3 regions of the Allocoprococcus similis genome follow, and region 2 is predicted to be linked to each of the others. Evidence: riboswitches for the same ligand, from Rfam matches in the RefSeq annotation. Region 2 holds a riboswitch; each other region holds the start of a gene.
What was found. Region 2 has a riboswitch for cyclic di-GMP ahead of ACYQ5K_RS10190 (ATPase). Riboswitches for the same ligand answer to the same signal wherever they lie in the genome.

Region 1 (7,639 bases), on a different contig from region 2:
TTACCGGACTTTTCAGCGCCCTGTTTTTTTTCCCGTTTAGCTCTTCTGCGTGGTTTTTCCTCTTCTTCATCAAAGAAAGAATCATCAAAAATCTCTTCCTCATCCGGATTGAATGCTTCTGCATCTCCACTGCTTAAAATATCTGCACTTTTAATAACCGGTGGTACTGCTGTCTCTTCTTCATCCCGCCATTCTTCTGCTCCATCCAGATCCAGAAGCCCGGTCTCTTCACGAACTACTTTCTTTTTCCGGCGCGGAGCCTTTTTCTTAACCGGTCGATCTTCGCCTGAGGCTGCTTTATGATCCACACCATCGCCAGATACGTGATGGCCTGAAGGACGTTTTGTTTTAGTGACTTTCTTTTTCCGCGGTCTTTCTTCACTTTTCTGTTCTTTTTCATTGATGTCCTTCACCTCACTTACAGTCTGTTCTCTGATCTCTTCCATGATTTCATCTACTGTGCTGTCAAGATTTCTTTCGTTTATTTCATTCATACTCTTTTCACTCATTTATACTATTGACTTCCTTTTTTCACTCAATATGTAGTCATTATAATACGAAGGGGTGTGTAAATACAATACATAACTTTAACTTTCATATTTTTATCACTTGTTGGGATAGGAATCTTCTATTATAATAAGGAGGTGATTTGGGGGAATGAATGATTTGCGTTGGAATGATTCTTTTTATGACTCAAATCAGGTGTGGATTCATATGAATATAATAGAAAGTCGAAGAATTGTTCGTTTTTTGTTTTGACTGATTCACAAATTAATTCTTTATAGATAAAAGCTTACAGAAAGGATGGTATATATTTATGGCAGGATCCATTTATGGAAGATTGTTTCAGATTTCTACATGGGGGGAATCCCATGGGAAAGGGATCGGTGTTGTGATCGACGGGTGTCCGGCAGGGCTTTCGCTTTCAGAGGAGGATATCCAGATTTATCTGGATAGAAGAAAACCCGGACAAAGCCAGTTTACAACCGGGCGTAAGGAAAGTGATATGGCACAGATCTGGTCCGGCGTATTTGAAGGTCGGACAACCGGAACTCCGATTTCAATTCTCGTACAGAACCAGGATCAGCGTTCCCGTGATTACGGAAATATTATGAACACATACCGACCGGGACACGCAGATTATACATTTGATGAAAAGTATGGTTTCCGTGATTACAGAGGAGGGGGACGCTCTTCCGGAAGAGAAACTACTGCCAGAGTTGCAGCTGGTGCAGTTGCTGCTAAGATTTTGAAAGAACTTGGCATTGAAGTACATGCTTATACGAAAGCAATCGGTCCTGTATCTGTTCCTGAAAATGAATACCATCCGGAAGAGATTTTCCAGAACCCGATTTATATGCCAAACAACGCATATGCAAAAAAAGCATCTGCCTATCTGGAAGAATGTATTAAAAATCAGGATTCCTCTGGGGGTATCATTGAATGTGTTGTTACCGGTATGCCGGTCGGAATCGGTGATACCGTATTTGAAAAACTGGACGCCAATCTTGCCAAAGCAATGCTGTCCATCGGAGCAGTCAAAGGCTTTGAGATCGGTGACGGCTTTAAAGCTGCAGATGCAAAAGGAAGTATCAACAATGACTCCTTCCATACAAACGATGGAAGGATCACCAAAGACACCAACCATGCAGGCGGTGTCCTCGGCGGTATGAGTGACGGAAGCAGCATCATCTTCCGCGCGGCAGTAAAGCCGACTCCGTCCATTTCGCAGCCACAGTCCACAGTCACCAAAGATGGAGAAAACACCGAAATGATCATCAAAGGACGTCACGACCCGGTCATCGTCCCACGCGCCGTCGTAGTCGTAGAATCCATGGCCGCAATCACGATCCTCGATCTGCTCTTCACCAATATGAGTGCACGCATGGACAAACTCAAAAGCTTCTACGGCACTGAAAAATAAACCCAACAATCTTCCGTCCTCATCGCATCCGGCTACTTCGGTGAAAAAGGTAGATCTTAGTCGGCAGCCTTGAGGAGGGAGCTTCTGTCACCCCTCCCTGCTTTTACATATTTTCCAGAATAACACTCCATTCAGTATAACATGAAATTAGCAATTTTCTTGTTGCCTTATTACTTCCGCTAACATCGACAGCAGTTTATCAAGCTGAATTGGCTTTGCGATATGACCATTCATCCCGGCTGCAATAGCATCTCTCTTATCTTCTTCAAATGCATTTGCTGTCATTGCAATGATAGGTATACATGCTTTCTCCTTATCCGGCAGGCGTCTGATTGCCTGTGTTGCTTTATAACCGTTCATTTTCGGCATCTGGATATCCATCAGGATCATATCATATGTGCCTGCCGGCATCTTTTCTATCATGTTTACACATTGAATGCCATCCTCCACACGTTCTGTTTTAAGGCCGGCACACCCAAGGATTGCTTCTGCAATCTCTGCATTCAGATCATTATCCTCTGCCAGAAGGATATTCCTGCCTTCAAGGATTTCGCTGCCTGTTCCAGACTCTTCAATATGTTTTTTTACATAATAGCTTTCATCGGCTATCTTATGTTTAAGTGTAACTGTAAAGGTGCTGCCTTTTCCAAGTTCACTCTCTACATCTATTGTTCCACCAAGCAGATCAACATATTTCCGGACTATCGACATTCCCAGTCCGGTTCCTGCGATTTTGCTCTTTGTAGTATTCTGTTCACGTGTGAATGCGTCGAAAATCTTCGTCATATAATCCTGACTCATGCCAATTCCTGTATCACTCACTCTGTTCCTCACGATCATGTACCCGGGCTCATCGCATGGTAATTCATCTACGCTCATCATGACAGAACCACCGGACGGAGTATATTTTATAGCATTACTTAGGATATTGACCAAAATTTCTTTTACCTTGGTAACATCTGTCAATACATGCTCATGTTCTACATTCATCGTGTAATGAAGCGCTATATCCTTTTTCCTTGCTTTCTCATCAAATACTGCAAACAAGGATTTCCGGACATCTTCAATCCGGCAGTAATTCTCATCAAGCTCCATCTTTCCGCTCTCAATCCGGGCCATATCTAGTACATTATTTATGATTGACAGGAGAAGATTTCCTGACTGCTGCAGTTTTTCCAGATGTTCTAACGTTTCAGGCACGTCTTTTCCTTTCAGTTCATTCTCCATAAGCTGTGCATAGACCAGAATTACATTCATAGGTGTACGGATGTCATGTGACATATTGTTAAGAAAACGAGTCTTTGCGAGACTGGCATCCTCTGCTTTTTTCAGAGCAATCTCAAGTTTTTCATTTAGTTTTTTTGTATCATTTGCTGCAAGCTTTGCGACAGCTTCTGCTTTTCTTGCCTTTCGTAAAAGCATGAGGATAATAACAATGATGCTGAGTGCAGAGAATCCTGTGATGAGAAAAAAAGCAAGTACATTGTCTTTTACAAAGTCAGAAAATTTTACCTTATCTGCCGTACTGTCATAGATAGCAAGTGCACTTGTAAGCATGTCAGACGGCATGGTCTTTAAGGTTTTATTCAGTATTGATAAAAGGCTATCCTCTCCACCTCTTACTGCAAAGCATGCCTCCATTGTTTTTGTAAGTGGAACACTCTTGAAATTTCGACTGTTATCATATATCAACGCCTGGCTTGCTCCCATGAGGAAACAGTCTGCCTTTTCATTCAAGACCATATCTGCCGCATCATCAAGCGAATCACAATCTACCAGCTTCCATTGTGGATAACTGAAAGCAATATGCTGTTTTAAGGCTTCTTTTTCCTTTGGCACAGCTACTGTATACGTATTATGCTCATCAAAATTTTCTTCATCAGTTACCGCCATCAGACTGTAAGTCCAGGCTGTGTTTGTAAGTGCATATCCTTTTTCTTCTGCAAAACCGGGATTTCTGCCGACATAAAAAATCATGTCAATCTCACGCTCTTGTAATGCCTGAATCATTTCGTCATAATCATTGTATTCCTGTATATTAAATTCCAGTATCTGATTTCCCAGACAGTCTTTGGCATAGGATACATATTCTGCCAGCATTCCGGTAAGTTTTCCAGTTTCTTCGTCCAGGGAAAATACCGCCGGATCGTTGCTCAGAAATCCGATCCGGATGTTACCATGTTCTTCCACCCAGGACTTTTCTTCACCTGTAAGAACCTGACTATAATCAAGCGTAAAATACTTCTTATACAAATCTGCTTTGAAAAAGGGACTATCTTGATCTAGCTTGTGCATTGCCCAGTCCAGCTCCGCCTTGATATCGCTGCGCTCTTTATTTATTGCAAAATATATGCCTGATTTGCCAATCGTGGTAACAGATGATATTCCCTGTTCAGACCAGATGGATTCCTCCAGAGATACAAAAGCATCAATCTCATGATTCGCTAATTTCTTTTCAACATCATCATTATTATTCACATTTACATGCTCTGTATGTATGCCATTCTTATTTTCCCACTCTGTCAGCATAATCTCCGGTTCCGTATCCATGAGCACACCTACACGTTTCCCGTCCATAAATTTGAAATCAGACGTTCCAGTATCCATGTTTGACAAATCAGCATAAAGAATATATTTTTCTTCACCCATCGCTTCATCTGAAAAAAGCATCCTTTGTGCACGTTCATCGGTGTAAGAGATATCGCCCATGACATCAATCTCACCATTTTCAAGCTTATCGAAGCAGTTGGACCAGTCACATTTCACGTACTCAAATTCCCATCCGGTATAGCCTGCCAGAGCCTGCAGGAGTTCGTATCCATATCCACGTCTGACACCGTTTTCATCGATATAATCAAAGGTATCTTCAAAGGATCCGATACGGATGATCTGTGACTGTTTTTCATCATTTTTCTTTTCAGCGGCCCGGCAATGTACTGATAACACCATCCACATTCCTAAAGTCAAAAATATACACGCAAATAGTACGGCTGATTTTTTTCTACTTTTATCCATTGTTCTTTTCTCCTCAAATCACCAGGTTATTACACGTCACAAATCTAAAAAATGCACTGCCTTTCCAGACAATGCACCTTAAACATTGCAGCTGGCTGTCATTTTACAGACCCTATAGCTTTGCGTCTCAGCCTTTCGACTGATTTGCCGACGAATCTTTTTTTGGTATTATAAATATTTCATCATGATCGGAACAAGAATGTTCATATCAACAGGCTTTGCAACATGAGCATTCATTCCGACAGAAAGAACCTTTTGTGCATCTTCCGCGAAAGCATTGGCAGTCATCGCAATAATTGGGATCCTGGCTTTTTTCGTATCCTTCATCTTTCGGATAGCTAATGTAGCATCATATCCATTCATAACCGGCATCTGGATATCCATAAGGATCATCTTGTAATAATCAGCATCAGCCTTTTCAATCATATCAATACATGCAACACCATCATTGGCAGTCTCAACAATACATCCTTCTTCCGTCAATAATTCCGTTGCGATTTCAGTGTTGATCTCATTATCTTCGACCAGTAAGATCCGAACACCATTCAAACAATTCTTATTGCTCAAATTACTGTTTTTCTTCACCAGAGAATCGTCTTCTGACGCTTTTCTGCAAGGAATAGTTACTGTAAATGTGGAACCTTCACCCTGCTTACTTTTCACTTCTATTGTGCCATCCATGAGCTCTACAAGCTTTTTCGTAATGCCCATTCCGATGCCGCTGCCCTCAATATGACTGGATGTAGTGTTACGTTCTCTTTCAAAAGTTTCAAAAATACGCTTTTGGAATTCTTCAGACATACCAATTCCATTATCGGTAATGCTAATGATCATATTGCACCAGTCTTCTTTTTCACAGGATTTCTGTACAACATTACAGGATATAGCACCTCCTGTATTTGTATACTTTATTGCATTGCTTATAATATTGAGACAGACTTCTGACAGGTGCGGTGCATCCATATATACATACGGGTACATGATCTGTTCTGTCAGAGAAAGAGTCTGATTTTTACTTTCTGCCTGCTGTCGGAACATAATAATACAATTTTCAAAGCACTCATGGACATTCGAAACAGTGTATTCCATTTCAACCTTATTATTTTCAATTCTTGCAAGATCCAGAACATTGCCAAGCATCGACAAAAGTTCTTTTCCGCATATTTGAATATCTTCAATATATCTGCCAAGTTTATCTGTTTCCTGCAAATGTCTGGACGCCAGTTCTGCATAACCAATGATTGCATTCATAGGAGTTCTGATATCATGGGACATATTGAACAGAAATGATGATTTTGCTTTATTTGCACATTCTGCTTTTAATTTAGCTTCCCGCAATTCTTCCTCTTGTCTTAATTCCCGCATTTTTTCATCTGTCACATCTCGATTGGCAATCAGCACAGATGTAACATTTCCATTTTTACCATAACTCTGCGGAACAATCATGGATAGAAACCATGCTCCATTCTTCTTTTTGAATTCAGAAGACATAGATTCTTTATTATGAAGGCGTGCTGCCATGGTTTGTATATCAAAAAAATCTATATACTTCTGTACAAATGGCTCTGCTATAATATCTTCGATAATCTCGAACTGAGGATCCCAATCTGCAGTATTATCTTTAATATCCAAATCCATTTTTCGGGATCTTTTGACAAGTTCGATCTTCTTTGTTTTCAAGTTCAGCCTTGAGATATGATAATAGGCAGTGCCTAATGCATGAAGGGCCTGCCGGGTTTTTTGCATCTGCTTTCCCAAGGTAACAGGAAACTCTTCACCGTCCATCTGCTCCAGATCCGGCGTTGACTGATGCAGATGCTGAACCAGCCATTTCCCATTCGTCCACTTATAGATAATCGTAAATCTTGTCTCCATTTTAAAACAGATAGAACCATCTTTAAACAGACCGGTAAAATCTACTGTTCCGTGTGCAAGAACATGGTCATCACCAAGTCTTTCTTCTTCCTGATGTAAATTTTGTACTTCGATTCTGATTTTACCTCTTCGTTTTACATCAAATTTAAATGATTCCAAAAACTCATGCAGATTCCTGAAAAGCTCATGTTTCCCTGTTCCAATCAGACTGACATTTTCATCAAAATAATTTTCTATATCAAAATCATTTATTGATTCGGCATTAATATATATTTCAAAAAGCTGTTCTGTGAGTTTTTTTAAATCATCCATGCGCTTCCCTCTCTTTAAAAAAACTTAAATGACTTTAATTTTTCTGTCTTATTTCTAAAATTTTGAATTTAGAAATAAAATCGTTTACTTGATTATATCACAGCGACTTATTATTCTACCAACATTTTGTGAACCTCACATGACTAAAGTCACGTGCTTCTCGGCCGTTTTAAACGGCAAGACTAAATATCGGCGGATACGCCAGTAACTTAGAATTCGTGCGGATACGCACTTTTTCCACACCGGATACGGCTGGTTTCCACATTACAGGTAGTCCGCTGTATATCTGCCTGTGTTTATCCTGCTTTTAAGTTGTTTACTTCTGCATAAAGCTTTCTTAAGTCTGCATAAACACATGAGGTTCTACGCTTCACTACAGGGACTTTTGCCTCCAGTGAAGACCTTTCCGTTTCCGGCAAAGGTTTTAAAAATTCCCTTATAAAATATCTTGCTCCGATATTATAACTTGCTGACAGGTCGCAGTTATACTGTTTTCCTGTTCGAAAGGTACAT
Region 2 (7,639 bases):
TATATCCAGTCACTCTGCCATTGGATTTAATAAATTTTTTATCCACATATTTGTCTATCGACATCTTCCCTTTAGTCCCCAGAATCGTTGTATACGATAAATAATAGACACCATTAAATAAACGCTCTAATTTTCCGTCATCTACAAGCTTTTTCATTTCCTGACGAATGTAGTCTCTGGAATCGCCTGGAAGCTCATACAAAAAGATTGGCTCATCTTTTTCGTAATTTTTTAATATATAGTCATATAGCATACGCTTTACCTCACATATTTGAAATTATATATTTCATTTTTATTATACTATATATTATGCACTTGTCAAATGCGATTCATTCATCTATTCTGAGCTATAATAAAAACAGCTGAATGATATCCTGTGCAAGTGATGGTTTTTGTATGCTTTTTCCATTTTTGTTTGAAGTGTACCAGTTATAGCCAATATATAAAAAACGAACCACATCCATTACGTGATTCGTTTTTTTACAATTATTACAATATTCTTAATATTACAATTCTATTTCGAACGGATAGCATCTCTGCTATATTTTCAAAATCCATCCCCGTCAGCTCTACTATTTTTTGCAAACGGTATGACACTGACCGAGAGTGCCCCCCCATTAGCTCTGAAGTTTTCCGAATGCTTTGTTTATGATTCAGGTAACATTCAAGCTTAGCAATACAATTCTCTGTTAGTATGTTTCGAAAATGCTCTGTTTCTTTTACATACTGTATTTAAAAACTCATAACCTGCTCTTCGTCAAGTCTTTTAAGAATTTCGCATGCCAGCTTAACAGCGTTATCAAAGTCGCTATAAGCTGAAATTCCGTAATGTGTATGTGCATAGCGGACCGGAACTCCGATAACGATGACCGGAACTGCTTTTTCAGTCAGATGTATAGCTGCACCATTGGTTGAGCCGGCACTACGAACTGCATCTTGAACCGGAATACCAAGCTTTTCTGCCAGATCCAGTGCATATCTTTGATAATGCGGATTGGTGATCATGCGGGCATCAATGTGACGCAGCATCGGTCCTCGCTTGATAGCTGTCTGAACCATATACGACTCAACGCAGGTATCATCTGCCGGGCAGCCTTCAAAAACAATTGCGATATCCGGCTTGATTACCTGTGCTGTCACGGTGGCACCGCGTACACCAACTTCTTCCTGTGCTGCACAAGCGCCAACAATATCCACATTCAGCTCCTGACCAGCCAGGGTATGCATAGTCTTAAGAATTGCCGCACATCCCAGACGGCAGTCAAAGCTCTTGCCAACCATCAGATCTGTGGTTTCTGAATATGTAAATGTCACATCCGGCACTACGGGTTCACCGATACGAATGCCGAACTTTTCAACCGCCTCTTCTTTAGAAACAGCGCCAACATCTACCGTGATATCTTTCATATCCAGAGGTGCTTTACGCTCCTGCTCTGTCATGAAATGCGGAGGCTTGCTGGCAGTAAGCCCCGGAATATATTCTCCGAACCGGTTGCGAACCAAGACTTTATGAGCCGGAATATTGTGGTTAACCCAACCTCCGATCTGAATGATGCGGAGAGTTCCGTTTGGGCAGATAGCCTGCACCATAAACCCAACCTCATCACTATGTGCGTCAAGCTGAACAACCGGACGTTTGCCGTTATTTTCTTTACGGCGGATATACAGGTTGCGCATGCGATCTTCAGTAATTTCTCCGAGTCCTTCTGCGTAAGGACGAATCGCTGCAACCACTTCATCTTCGAAACCGGATGTACCGTTTGCATTTGAAATTGCTGCAATCATTTCCAGCGTTGTTTTTTTATCCATTCTGACACCTCTCTATGAAAGTTTTACGTTCTTGAATTCTTCCATGAAATCAACAATATAGTTTGCTGTGGTCTCAAGCATCTCCTTGCCCCACTCTTCTGTAGCGGTACTCGGATGATCCGGTCCGATCCAGCCGCTGTCTGTTACATGCGGAGTATTGCGTATAATATCAACGTTAACTCCCTTGAACTCAACAGAACGGAAACCGGTTGTCTTCAGATTATCAGACAGGTGCTTAAACTGGAGTTCACCACCTATCTCACTCTTATCAACTAAAGACGGATCAATTCCAAGAATCGCAGCTGTTTCCTCACCACCGCCGTGGCCGCCTTTCCACGCCGGGTTCATATCCCATGCCATCAGCCACCAGTTAAGCATAGCCACCAGACAGCCCTTATCTTCGAATTCCATGCCAAGGCGTTCAATCATCTTGATGTTTCCGCCATGTCCGTTCAGAAAAACGAATTTTCTTGCGCCGTGACGATACAGACTCAGAAAAATCTGACGGCAAAACTGATAGAGTACCTCATTGTCAATATCAATTGTACCCGGATACGGAGCTAAACACTGGCAGGAACCATATGGAATGGTCGGAGCAATCAAAACATCACTCTTCTTCTCAATTTTCTCCAGCAAATGCTCCGGAATCAGTGTATCGGTTCCAAGTGGCATGTGACGGCCGTGACACTCAATACTTCCGATAGAAATAAGTACCATATCGTTTTTTTCAAAATATTCTTGAGCTTTCGGCCAAGTCAAATTTGTAAGTCTCATATTTTCTCTCCTTCCTACTAATAATTATTCTTCTCTGCTGAAAATCGGACTATTCGGAAACCAGACAGTCCGACATCCATCAATTACTGCGTTGCCTCCTATTCCCCTTTAGGATTTGCTTTTTTTATGACAATGCAGAATTTTTGAGATACTCTTGATAACCCAAGTATAGTCCAGGCAAATATGATTGTCAACAATTTCGACTTAATGTTAACAGCATAAAAAATGCTTTCGTTTTAGTTAACAATCTACTATAATTATAATAAGTTTTTTGCTAACGGACAAAAGACATCCGTGTAGTCGTTTCTACTAAACTAGTAAGGAAATGGAACATGCGAAAAATTGGCGGTATGTTCTACTACGAACCAAGCGCACCTATTGAAACCGGATACTTATTCTGAAAATTTATGAGGTAAATATGCAGAAACAACGAAAAACATCAAATACTATTACATCAGAAATTGTTCTTGAATCTCTGCGGGAGCAGATCATCAATGGGATCCTTCAGCCTCAGGAAAAACTGGTAGAGGCTGAAATTGCCAGGAAATTCGGACTCAGCCGAGGTCCTGTGCGCGAAGCGCTCCGACAGCTTGCTGTCGAAGGTTTAGTCGATTACTGTCCTAACAAAGGATGTACAGTCGCACTGCTTTCTCCACAAGACGCTTATGAAGTCTTTTTTCTGCGCGGCAGCCTTGAAAAACTGGCGATCCAGAAAAGCAACTGCCTCCTCAGTGACTATAGTCTCATGATAATGGAAGCCAGCATTGAAGAATTTCGAAAGGCTGTTCTCGAAGGTAATACTATGAAGGCTGTTCGTGCAGATGAGACATTCCACCTGCAGATCATTCGCTCTGCCCAGCTTAACCGATTGACTAAAATGTGGGAGTTGCTGAGTCCACTGAATGGTGCCATGTTCCTCTCGGTTCAGAATGCCAATCGCTTTGGACTGTTAAGCGGAGATGCTGAAACGCTTCAGAATGCCAAATGCTTAGAATCAAACACACCGGATCCAAATACCTCTTATAACGGAGGCACTGCAGTATGGACACACCAATGCCTGTTGGAGGCCATCCGGATTAACGATATCCAGGCAACCTGTGCTCTTCTGGACCAGCATTATGAAGAAACCGGCAGACGTGTATACAGACTTTCACTCATGAAAGAACAGGGTTTTTGATCTGTTTCATTAATAACAGATGTCAGAACTCTAAACTATCTGCATTCAAAAGGAAATACTTCATTCCCATGATGACAAATCCTTCATCATTTCTCCAAGGTTTCTTGCTGCCATTTAACAGGCCCTTTAGCTTTGCGTCTCAGACTTTCGTCTGATTTGCCATTTCACTTATTATTTTTTATTTGAAAACTAATTTTATTTTACGCCCATATTTCTTTGCATAGAAGAAAAAGCATTATCGCTTTAACGTAAAAAACTTGTTGTTTTTTTCGGAAAACTTATTCTGTCTTTCAACTTTTGTGATATAATGCTTCATTATAAAAAATCCCATGGATAAAATGAGGTGAACCAGGTGAAAAAGAAAACACTTGTGCCTCTTATCGGTTTTTTACTGGGCATATGCCTTGTTAGTTTAATTGTATACAAAACAGACACCCATGAAAAAGAGCAGAGACACATAACAGCACAATTAAATGTAGTCACCTATGGTGAACGCATAAAGAATGAAATTACAGCTGGAATTGAGATTACGGATGCTTTGAAGCAGATCTTAATAAGTGAAGATGGTGACATCTATCATTTTGAAACGATTGCCGGAAATCTTATATCTGATTCTATTGAAAGCATACAACTTGCTCCTAATGGTGTTGTAACCGATATTTATCCGGCTGCTGGAAATGAGGCAGGTAAGATTGATCTGATCCATGATAAAGACCGTGGAAAGATTTCCTGTTATGCTAGAGACAACCATACAATCATTACACAAGGTCCCTTCAAATTGAAACAGGGCGGATATGGAATTGCCGTCCGCAATCCAGTCTACCTGAAAGATAAAAATGATCAAGAGTATTTCTGGGGATTTACTATCGTTATCCTGCGTATTCCGGACATTTTTTCAGACTCGATCCATGCACTTTCAGATTTTGGATATGAATATAGAATTTTAAAAACAGTTACTCCCTGGAGTGACACTTATAAAGTGGTTTATCAGTCGGATGATCAAATAAACCATCCTGTTTCTTATACTTTTACAATAGGAGATGAAAACTGGAAAATTGAGGTAACACCTAAAAGTGGATGGAGAAATAGCACATTAATCATAATCACAAGCGGAATATTTGTTATAATAATCCTTCTTCTGACAGTTCTTACCAGAGTATGGTTAGTAGCAAAAGAACATAGGAACAAATATCAAATACTGGCACATACAGATTCTCTTACAGGTATTTATAACCGCTATGGATTTGATGAGTTAGCAGAAAAGATGATTTCTAAAAATCCTCAAACACATTTTGTGGCTGCACTCCTTGATATCGATGATTTCAAGTTTATCAATGATATCTATGGACATAGTTACGGAGACAGGGCATTAAAGAGTCTTGCAGACAGCATGAAGGCTTTTTTCCCATCCGATGCGTTACTGGGAAGAAACGGTGGTGACGAATTTTGCATTCTTTTACCAAATTGTACCTTTGCAGAAGCAGATGTACAGCTACAGCAATTCACCCAACTTCCCAAAACATTCTCATGTCATGGTAAGGAATATGCTTTTTATATTTCTCTTGGATATGCAGAATATCCAACATCTGCATCCGACCGTTCACAGCTCCTGCGCTGCGCAGATGCAGCTCTTTATGAAATAAAGCTTCATGGTAAAAACGGATGTATGGCCTACAGGAAAGGTCTTCAGTCAGGTGTCCGCAAACAGCTTGGATTCGCATTCAAGGATATTTCAGAACACCTTCCAGGTGCATTTATCATATACAGAGCTGACAAAGAAGATGATGAACTATTTTATGCAAATGATGAATTTCTTCATATGTCTGGATATAAAGATATAGATGAACTATTCAGACTTACTAAGAAAAGTTTTCGAAACTTGATTCGGGAAGATGAACAGCAACAGATAGAATCAAGTATCTGGGAACAGATTGACAGTGGTAATGAAAATGATTATATTCACTTCCATCTTCGAAAAGCTGACGGAACCTATTTTTCTGTGCTTGATCATGGAAGAATTGTAGAGAGCCAACAATACGGAAAGGTATTTTATGTATTGTTTATGGATTGGGAGGATATGCATGTTCGTTACAGTGATAAATTCTCAAGATAATAAAAATCGAGTAGGTGGCGGTGATTAACCGCCGTCCTCTCACAGCACCGTATGATGTACCGTTCGGTATACAGCGCTTTCAATAGTTGACGTGCACAGACTGGTAGGCTGTGGCTAAATCATAATAGCCACTGTTTATCAGTCTTTCTTTATTTAGCGCCCAAATCACAGCTTTGTTATTACTGATATACCAATACTTTCTGCCATCCAACTGGATCCACCGGAATTCCTTTTTCTTTAAAAGGTTATAAATAGTAGGTCTGCTGACTCCTAGGATTTCCTGTAACTCTTCAGGAAACTGAAATATACCATTGGGCTGAGTAATTTCCATGCATATAAACCCGAATACGTGAAACAGGAAATATGGGCAAGGCTACTTGCATCATTATAATCCGTTTTGAGGCAGATTTGCAATCTGTCTTTTTGTCGTGCTTTCCTTCATGAGTAAATCGTAAACATATCTGTAAAACTGTTCCACTAAGGCCCATCTGTAATTTGTTCTGTAAGAATTCGCTCCCTATTAAACGTTAACTAAATGACATTGGTTCAGTACCCTCACAGTTACGCGCAAAAATCCATTCCAAATCAGCTGCTCCGATAGGATTTTTGCCTTCCAGCCTAATTTTTCTTACGGTCAGCGCAGTAAATGCGCAGACCTACTGAACAGTTATAATTATTCTATATTATACAGAAAAATTTTACATATGACAATGGGAAAATATAGGACCTTTTATACAATATGTCCAAAAACATTAGCTGAAATCCTTCCTCTTTCCTTTACTTTCCTCCTGTTCCATGCTATGATAGCGATAGAATATTTCAGTTATATCCGAAAAATTTTTCGTAAATTCAGGAGGAAATGTAAATGAAAACACTTGGCTACTACAACGGTAAATTCGGACCTCTGGAAGAGATGACCGTTCCGATGAACGACCGCGCATGTTATTTCGGTGATGGTGTGTACGAGGCGACACTGGCGAGAAACGGAAAGATCTTCGCTTTAAAAGAGCACCTGGACCGTTTCTTCAACAGCGCCGGACTCATTAAGATCGATATCCCTTACACAAAGGACGAGCTTGCGGCGATCCTCTACGATATGCTGGCAAAAATGGACGATAAGGATATCTTCATCTACTGGCAGATGACCCGGGGAACCGGCATCCGTCAGCACCAGTTCCCAGCTGCAGGCACAAAGCCGAATCTCTGGATTTTCATGAAGCCTGGGAAATCGGCTGACTCCAGCAAACGTCTGAAACTTACAGACATGGAAGACACCCGTTTCCTCCACTGCAATATCAAGACATTAAACCTTCTCGTCAACGTCATGGCGGCAGAGAAAGCGGAGTCTCTCGGATGCGGCGAGTGCGTCTTCCACCGCGGTGATATCGTCACCGAGTGTGCCCACAGCAACGTTTCCATCATCAAGGACGGCGTATTTAAGACCCACCCGACAGACCACTATATTTTACCGGGAATCACAAGAATGCACATCATCCAGATCTGCAAGGATAACGGGATCATCGTCGACGAGACACCTTTTACCATGGCAGAGCTGATGGATGCCGACGAGATCATCGTCTCCAGCTCCACAAAATTCTGCTCCCCGGTCTGCGAAATGAACGGCACCCCGATCGGAGGAAAGGCACCGGAGTTAGTGGATTTGATCCAGAAAAAGTATACAGAAAAATTTGAAAATGAGACCATGTAAATGATCAGAGGAGCAGTTCAGGGCGCATGCCAGTTCATCTTGACCGTTGACTGCTCCG
Region 3 (7,639 bases), on a different contig from region 2:
CTGTCTGAATCACCTCATGAGCAGACCAGTCTTCTGCAAGATCCAGGGAATAAGGTTTTATACCATTATCATAAAATTGCTGGCATGCCTGTGCATACTCCTCATAATTTTCCGGTATCTTGATTCCATACTGTTCAAACAATGTCTTATTGGCAATGATTGTCTGCGGCATACCGCAGATAGGAAGCCACTGAATCTCATCTTTTGAATTTTTATAATATTGCAATGCATAGGAGTAATACCTGGAAACAACATCATAAGAAGCAAAATCCATAAGATATGGCTCCAGATCCTGTGCATCTGTTCCTGAGAATCGACGCACGGTTATAATATCCGGCAGTTCACCATGCTCTTCAAAATAGCTATATAAATCGGTATCATTGTTACCAATAATAAATTCAATATCCTGATCTGGAAACTGCTCCTGAATATATGGAGCAATATTTTTTATCAAACTATTTTCCCACAGATACACGGTAAGGTGCTCATCATTTTTAGATATTGCTTTTTGAGATTGTCCACATCCAGACAAAACAGTAGCTGCTACAAGCACCCCTAACAATAACGCTATCAGATAATGTTTTGCCTTTTCCATACTCGTATTTTCCTCATTCTTTCCTGATAAAATCATTAATTCAATAATTGGGCAGCAATTACAGCCAGCTTTCCAAGACATCATTCAGCTTATTCATATCCAGAGGTTTTGCAAGATGTCCATTCATGCCTGTATTTTTGGCCAGCTGTACGTCTTCTGCAAAAGCATTGGCAGTCATGGCAATAATCGGCAGCTTTCCCCGTTCACCAGGAAGACTCCTGATTGCTGCGGTTGCCTCATAGCCATTCATGACAGGCATTTGGATATCCATAAAAATAAGGTCATACAAGCCTTTCGGAGAAGCTTCCACTTTTTCAACTGCAATTTTTCCATTTTCCGCTGTTTCCACTTCTGCCCCTGTCATCTGCAGAATTTCAACACCAATTTCTCTGTTCAGCTCATTATCCTCAACCAGCAGAATCCTTTTTCCTGTGTAATCTGCTTCTGACAGCTCCTCCAGATAATTTCTTGCTGTTTTTTCTTTTCTGCCTGAAGTAAACTGCCGCAATGTAGCCGTCAGCCTGGAACGGAACAGCGGTTTTGCAATAAAAGCATCTACGCCTGCAGCCTTTGCTTCTTCTTCAATCTCACTGAATTCATAAGATGTCAGTACAATAATGGTAATCTCTTTCCCTATCCGTTTTCGGATCTGTCTGGCTGTTTCTATGCCATCCATGTCCGGCATCTTCCAGTCCAGGATGACAGCAAAGTAATCATTTTTTAGCTCATGACGTGCATAGCAGCGCTCAACAGCTTCTCTGCCAGAGAGAACCCATTCACCTGTAATACCGATTTCTTTCAGTGTAGCAACTGTACTTTCACAGCATGTCTTATCATCATCCACAACCAGAACAGGCAGATTCATCAGATTTCTGTCCTGTTCTTTTTCTTTTTCCTGAAGCTCCAAATAAATTGTTACTGTAATTTTAGTTCCCTTATGTAAGGTGCTTTCCACTTTAATATTACCATTCATCAGGTTCACAATATTTCTGCTGATTGCCATTCCAAGACCAGTTCCCTGGACTCTGGTTGTCCGATGGTCATCTGCGCGGCTGAAAGGATCAAACATGATTTTCTGGAATTCCGGTGACATACCGATCCCATTATCCTCAATCGTAAATTCATAGCATCCAAGTTCCGAAAATCCATTTGGCTTTTCCTCTATGGAAAAAGTAATATTCCCACCATCCGGTGTATACTTGATCGCATTACTCATCAGATTCACAAATACCTGCTGGATTCTCAGGCTGTCACCACAGACACTCTCATGTTCAATGTGATTAATGTGTATATCTAAATTGTGTTTATGTTCATCAATCACCGGTTTTGTGAGTGTTATAAGATTATCCACCAGATCTGGCAGATTGAAATCCTCCTGTGCCAGTGTCATTTTTCCACTTTCAATACGTGCCATATCCAATACTTCATTGATCAGCCCCAGCAGATGGCGGCTTGATTCTGTGATCTTGCCGAGGCATTCAATGACTCTGTCCTTGCTCTCAACATTTGCTCCTGCGATTGCCGTCAGACCCACAATCGCATTCATTGGTGTCCGGATATCATGGGAGATATTGGAAAGGAATTCTGTTTTCGCACGATTTGCATTTTCTGCGGACCGGTAAGCTTCTTTCAGTGCCTGACGGGATTCAATCTCTGCTTTCTTTTCCTGTGTCACATCCATGGATGCCAGCAATACCCTTTCCAGCTTTCCATTCTTCCATTCCAGGGGAATATAAGAAGCGATTTTATAAGTCTTTTCATCCAGGCTGCAATACTCAAACTTATAAATATCATTTTCACTTTTCAGTTTTTTCCGAATATTATCCGGGGCTATCAGGATATCTATAGCTTCCAATGGTTCCAGTGTCTTATATTTTTCAAGAACCTGCATCTGAAAATCATGATAAAATCCAAAAGGTTTATATATCATCTGTCCATTCAGATTGTAGAATTCATATCTGTCATTTTCGAGATCACAGACAACAAAGCGGTCAACCAGACGCACAATACTCTGAATCAGCTGCTCCATGGAAGCATTATCCGCTGCCATCTGCAGATGCCGTGCGCTCTCTACCTTTGTCTCTGTGATATCACGCAAGAAAATCATGGCATATTCTGAATCCTCTATTTCGCCACGTATGACCACATTACGGACCCATCGTTCTTCTCCATTCAGAGTGATACGGCACTCTAAAGCTAATTCGGTTTCCAGACCCTTCAGCCTTTCTGCAATATAACCACGGTCGTAAAAAGAGGATACCGCCTTCTTATCTGTCTCCACAACATAGGAATCCACAAAATGCCGAATCAATTCATCCCACGTATGACTCTGTTCAAAGACGGTCATCAGGGACGGTTCAACCTTAAAGGTATCAAAAGTATTCGCTTCCAGATTCACATAATACTCGCACAAATCTGCTTTCGTAAAAGCCCGGTGGAAAGCAGCAGATTTTTGTGCCTGCATGATTTCTTTTTTCTCCGCATCAATGTTAATAAAAATCCCGGCAATCCTGCTGGCAGAACCATCCAGACGGCGTATTACTTCTGCCGATGCCCGAAACCACTGGTATTGATTATCCTTCATTCTCATACGATACTCTACCTGGTATTTTATCTGGTTCGTCTTATCTTTAATTGCCGCCTGAAGCTGCACCATTACTCTTTCTTTATCCTGTGGATGCAGAAGATCTGACCAGGATTCCAGTTTATTCGGAAAGTCCAGAGTGTCATGATAGCCAAGCATTTTTCGGAATTCATGACTCCAGTTTGCATTCACAATCTCACTGTTTTCGTCACAGTCAAAATACCAGAAGCCGGAATAGATAGCCTCATTGAGCAGTGTCAAATTTACATGATCCCAGTTGACCTGTACGGACATAACCCAGATCTGTCTGCCCGCTTCATCTGTCGCATCCTCTTTATAAAGCCGTACATTATTCACTGTACCGTCTGCAGTAAGGATCTGTGCTTCCCCTGCTCCGTGAAGCTGCGAAAAACGATCTCGATTCATTATATCTTTCTCATTATAAAAGAAGTTTTTCAATGATCCTTTTGTCTGTTCCATGAAAGTATCGAATGTATATCCTGTACTATGCAACAGCAGATTATTCACAGACAAAATAGACAGGTTTTGGTCATAAGATCCTGTCATTATACCTACCCCGCCATTATTTTCCAGTGTTTTCTGTACGACCTGTGACATGACCTGTGTCTGCCCCGTTACAGTCTCACCTAATGAATATATTTTTTCTTCATAATTTTCCATTTTATAAAAATCCTCGCTTCGTCTTGTGCCTTCTTCATCCTGCTTTTATCTGTATACAGAGAACCTGTCCCTGCCAGTTTTCGTACCCATTTTGGCATATAAAAAGGATACTTGCCCAAATATGCCCGTATCCATACTATATTTCTTTAGAATCACTCATCGATATAGTATAAAAGGTATCGAGATCTCTTCCACTTTCACATCTTTTCCATATATGATATAGAAACAGTTGCAACCGGCTGACCTGGTCAAACTTTCTGACTTTAGCCTCTTCTGGCTTTGCGTCCCAGACTTTCATCTGGTTTGCCGTTTTCCTTATTATAGCCTTTAAACTTATGCAATAAAACCGGATTTATTATACTATAGTGCTCTGCTGTACACAAGAAAAACATTACCGTTTTTACGTTCAAAAACAAAAAAAGAACAGCCGATAATATACTCGAACTGTTCTCCTACTTCCGAAGTCCACGTAGCATTGACATCACTGTTTCCTGCTCATTTGTACTCAGATTGTTCCATATCCCTAGAACTTCTTTCTGTTTTTCTGTCAGATTCTCTGAATTATTATCCTGCAGACATTCCGGTCTCGGAAACTGTTGAAATTACGGTAACTATCTGTGATGAAAAGAAAACCATCAAAGCCAGTACCAATGACACTTTGCTGTCTTTTTAATTCCTGCGATTATTCTTTAAATTCCACAGCATGCTTCCTCTTCCAGATCGGAAAAAGCTTCCTCTGGCAGACATAGTTCTCCCGTTCTTTGATTCCGATCGTATGGAAAAATGTCTTCCACATCCCGGTATATTCATCTTCATACGCTTCTGTTTTACGAAGTGCATCAAACTCTTCATCCGTCAGATACCGAAGATAATTTTCTCCGTCTTTTGGATGGACACAGGCCATCTTCCTGTTATCGTCAACGATCATCCAATGCTCTGATGGCATACGGTCTGCGAAATGTCTTCCAACCAGCATGATCACATCACTTTTGGGTTCCAGATGGCTGACATACACACGTCCATCCAGACTTTGGAACCGGGCAAACTCACGGAAGTGATGGCTTTCATTTCCAATATTACGGTACAGCTCCATAATCCGCATCACATGTGGATTCGTATAGTTTTCAAGTACATCTGCTCCCATTGCAAATCCAACTCTGAGAAAATTATAGATTGCCTGCAATGCATCCTCTTCTGCAGATAGGGATGCGTAATACACATACAGATAGGCTCTGGAAGAAATATCTCTGCGAATAGACCGGGTGACTTTTTCTGCCTTGGAACAGTCGCCGTCTACATGGATATATTCATCCAGCAGTGTCGGTTGGAAAATCGGTTCTTTTTTCAGCCTTATCTGATCATGACCGATTCGTAAAGCATCTGCCCATGCATCATAGATACAGGTCATGATGTCTTCTAACTTATCCTTACAAGTATATATTTTCATAAATTACCTGCTTTCTCTATCCAATTCCAAAATCCGCAAGTGTCATCTGTGAAAAACCTTCATTTGCATGAGCCATTTCCCATGATTCCTTCCGATCTACGCTGACCAGCTGTCTTGTGATATAAGTCTCTTCAACCGGCGTGTGATACATCTGCTTTCCGCCACAGGTGATGAAATAATGCGCTCTTTTCAGAACAACACCCATTTTCTTCAGATTTGTAAAATCCAGTCTTCCATATCTTCTTGCATTTACAATACGGCTGGCTGATTTCGGCCCGATTCCAGGTACACGGAGAAGTTCTGCATAGCTTGCAGTTTCCGCTTCAACCGGAAATAATTCCAGATGGCGTAATGCCCAGTCGCACTTCGGATCCAGAAGCTCATTAAAATTTGGTTTCTCTAACGTTAAAAGTTCATCTGCCTGAAATCCGTAAAAGCGGAGCAGCCAGTCCGCCTGATACAGTCTGTGTTCCCGCAAAAGCGGTGGCGGAGTCCCGATCGCAGGCAGAACAGAATCTTCATTTAACGGGATATATGCGGAATAAAAAACACGTTTCAGATCAAATCCCTGATAAAGCTGCTGTGTGGTCTGCAATAAAGTATAATCACTTTCACCTGTTGCTCCAATGATCATCTGCGTACTCTGCCCTGCCGGTGCAAAACTTCGTTTTAATCTGGACATGTCATGTGGCGCCAGCTGATATGCCTGATTCCAGGTGAATGAAGAATCCAATACCGCAGGATTTGACCGTGCAGAAGTCTTGGATACATCGGTTCCTTTTTGTAGCGCTGCTCTGCTCTCCAGTTTCTTTTGAAACTGCTGCTTGGAAGTGTCCGAAAAAATCCCGGCTTGCAAGAACTGATTTCCGCGGCTTCTTTCCATATACGCAGATTTTCCGATTGCCATTCGGTGTGCAGCGATAGTATTCTGCACCTTCCCCATCGGATTCAGGATGGTCTGCATAGTTTTGTTCGGTGCCAGCTTACGAAGGCTCTCAGAAGTTGGCAGTTCCAGATTCACGCTGACACGGTCTGCAAGATAACCGGCAGCTGCAAGTAATTCATCCGAAGCTCCCGGAATTGTCTTCACATGAATGTATCCGTTAAAATGGTATTTTGTGCGGAGAAGTAACAGTGTCTCGCACATCTTTTCCATGGTATAGGTTGGATTTTTCAAAACACCGGAACTTAGAAAAAGTCCCTCGATATAATTACGTTTATAAAACTCTACAGTAAGATTGCAGATCTCCTCAGGCGTAAAGGTTGCCCTTTTTACATCATTACTCACCCGGTTGATACAATATTTACAATCGTAGACGCAATGGTTGGTCATCAGAATCTTGAGCAGAGAGATGCATCTGCCGTCTGCAGCAAAGCTGTGACAAATTCCGCACGAAACGGTACTGCCGAGTTCTCCTTTCCGTCCCCGGCGACTGGATCCGCTTGACGTACATGCGACATCATACTTGGCTGCATCGGCAAGAATCTGTAGTTTTTCCTGTGTTGTATAATTATCGTTTGTCAGTTCTGTATTCATATTCCCATTATACAAACATACGTTCGCCGATGCAAGGCTTTTTTTACTTTTGACACTCACACCATCTTTTCATTTATTTTTGCAATTTACCACGGATGCATACGCTTCTGACGCACAAACAGGGTATGTACCGTTTTATTACCATACATACCCTGTTTATGTTAAGAAATACTTTTTATCCATTCTTCATGCAGCTTCGCAACCGATGACATCACGTAATCCGGCTGATGTTCGTATGCTTTTGCTTCTTCTTCAGTTGCCTCACCGGATAATACCAGCACCGTCTCCACCCCGGCATGATACCCACACAAAATATCGGTATACAGGCGGTCTCCGACGATCAATGCTTCCTCTTTCTGATAATGGTTCCGCTGCAATGCAAGTTCCACCATAGCAGGCTCTGGTTTGCCAATAAAATATGGCATCCGCTTTACTGCATGTGCAAGCATTTCACAGATGGATCCGCAGTCCGGTACGAATCCGAATTCAATCGGACATACATAGTCCGGATTGGTTGCAAGATAATCGACTTTCTGTGTACTCAGCAGCTTACACGTATCAGACAGTTTTTCATAGGTCAGCTGATTATCATAAGAAACCACAACACAGGCAATTCCTTCATCTTCACAATCCGTTGTCACACGGATCTGATTCTTTTTCAGCTCCCGGATGAAAGAGCGGGTTCCAAGTACATAGATCAGATCCCCTGCATGATGTTTCTTCAGGTAATCAACAGTTGCATAAGATGCTGTCAGAAAATTCGTATAATCCGTATGAATTCCCAAAATCTGAAAA

Region 1: another riboswitch for cyclic di-GMP. It lies ahead of ACYQ5K_RS05815 (transporter substrate-binding domain-containing protein); the one in region 2 lies ahead of ACYQ5K_RS10190 (ATPase).
Region 3: another riboswitch for cyclic di-GMP. It lies ahead of ACYQ5K_RS11900 (hybrid sensor histidine kinase/response regulator); the one in region 2 lies ahead of ACYQ5K_RS10190 (ATPase).

The regions. Positions count from the first base shown of each region.
Region 1 covers NZ_BAAHSG010000010.1:50,357-57,995, reverse strand. Annotated here, with positions in the region: gene ACYQ5K_RS05825 (L,D-transpeptidase family protein) at 1-509, opposite strand, end outside; gene aroC (chorismate synthase) at 818-1,924, shown strand; gene ACYQ5K_RS05815 (transporter substrate-binding domain-containing protein) at 2,072-4,939, opposite strand; cyclic di-GMP riboswitch class I at 5,023-5,098, opposite strand; gene ACYQ5K_RS05810 (ATP-binding protein) at 5,108-7,126, opposite strand; gene ACYQ5K_RS05805 (IS200/IS605 family accessory protein TnpB-related protein) at 7,423-7,639, opposite strand, start outside.
Region 2 covers NZ_BAAHSG010000019.1:40,890-48,528, reverse strand. Annotated here, with positions in the region: gene ACYQ5K_RS10215 (hypothetical protein) at 1-253, opposite strand, end outside; gene ACYQ5K_RS10210 (helix-turn-helix domain-containing protein) at 490-657, opposite strand; gene ACYQ5K_RS10205 (M42 family metallopeptidase) at 733-1,809, opposite strand; gene ACYQ5K_RS10200 (creatininase family protein) at 1,822-2,583, opposite strand; gene ACYQ5K_RS10195 (GntR family transcriptional regulator) at 3,002-3,760, shown strand; partial or broken gene ACYQ5K_RS10190 (ATPase) at 3,783-3,881, opposite strand; cyclic di-GMP riboswitch class I at 3,856-3,931, opposite strand; gene ACYQ5K_RS10185 (diguanylate cyclase domain-containing protein) at 4,113-5,873, shown strand; partial or broken gene ACYQ5K_RS10180 (helix-turn-helix transcriptional regulator) at 6,067-6,204, opposite strand; gene ACYQ5K_RS10175 (D-amino acid aminotransferase) at 6,739-7,581, shown strand.
Region 3 covers NZ_BAAHSG010000031.1:22,187-29,825, reverse strand. Annotated here, with positions in the region: gene ACYQ5K_RS11905 (ABC transporter substrate-binding protein) at 1-595, opposite strand, end outside; gene ACYQ5K_RS11900 (hybrid sensor histidine kinase/response regulator) at 654-3,860, opposite strand; cyclic di-GMP riboswitch class I at 4,088-4,178, opposite strand; gene ACYQ5K_RS11895 (TIGR03915 family putative DNA repair protein) at 4,543-5,307, opposite strand; gene ACYQ5K_RS11890 (putative DNA modification/repair radical SAM protein) at 5,324-6,844, opposite strand; gene ACYQ5K_RS11885 (HAD-IIA family hydrolase) at 7,006-7,639, opposite strand, start outside.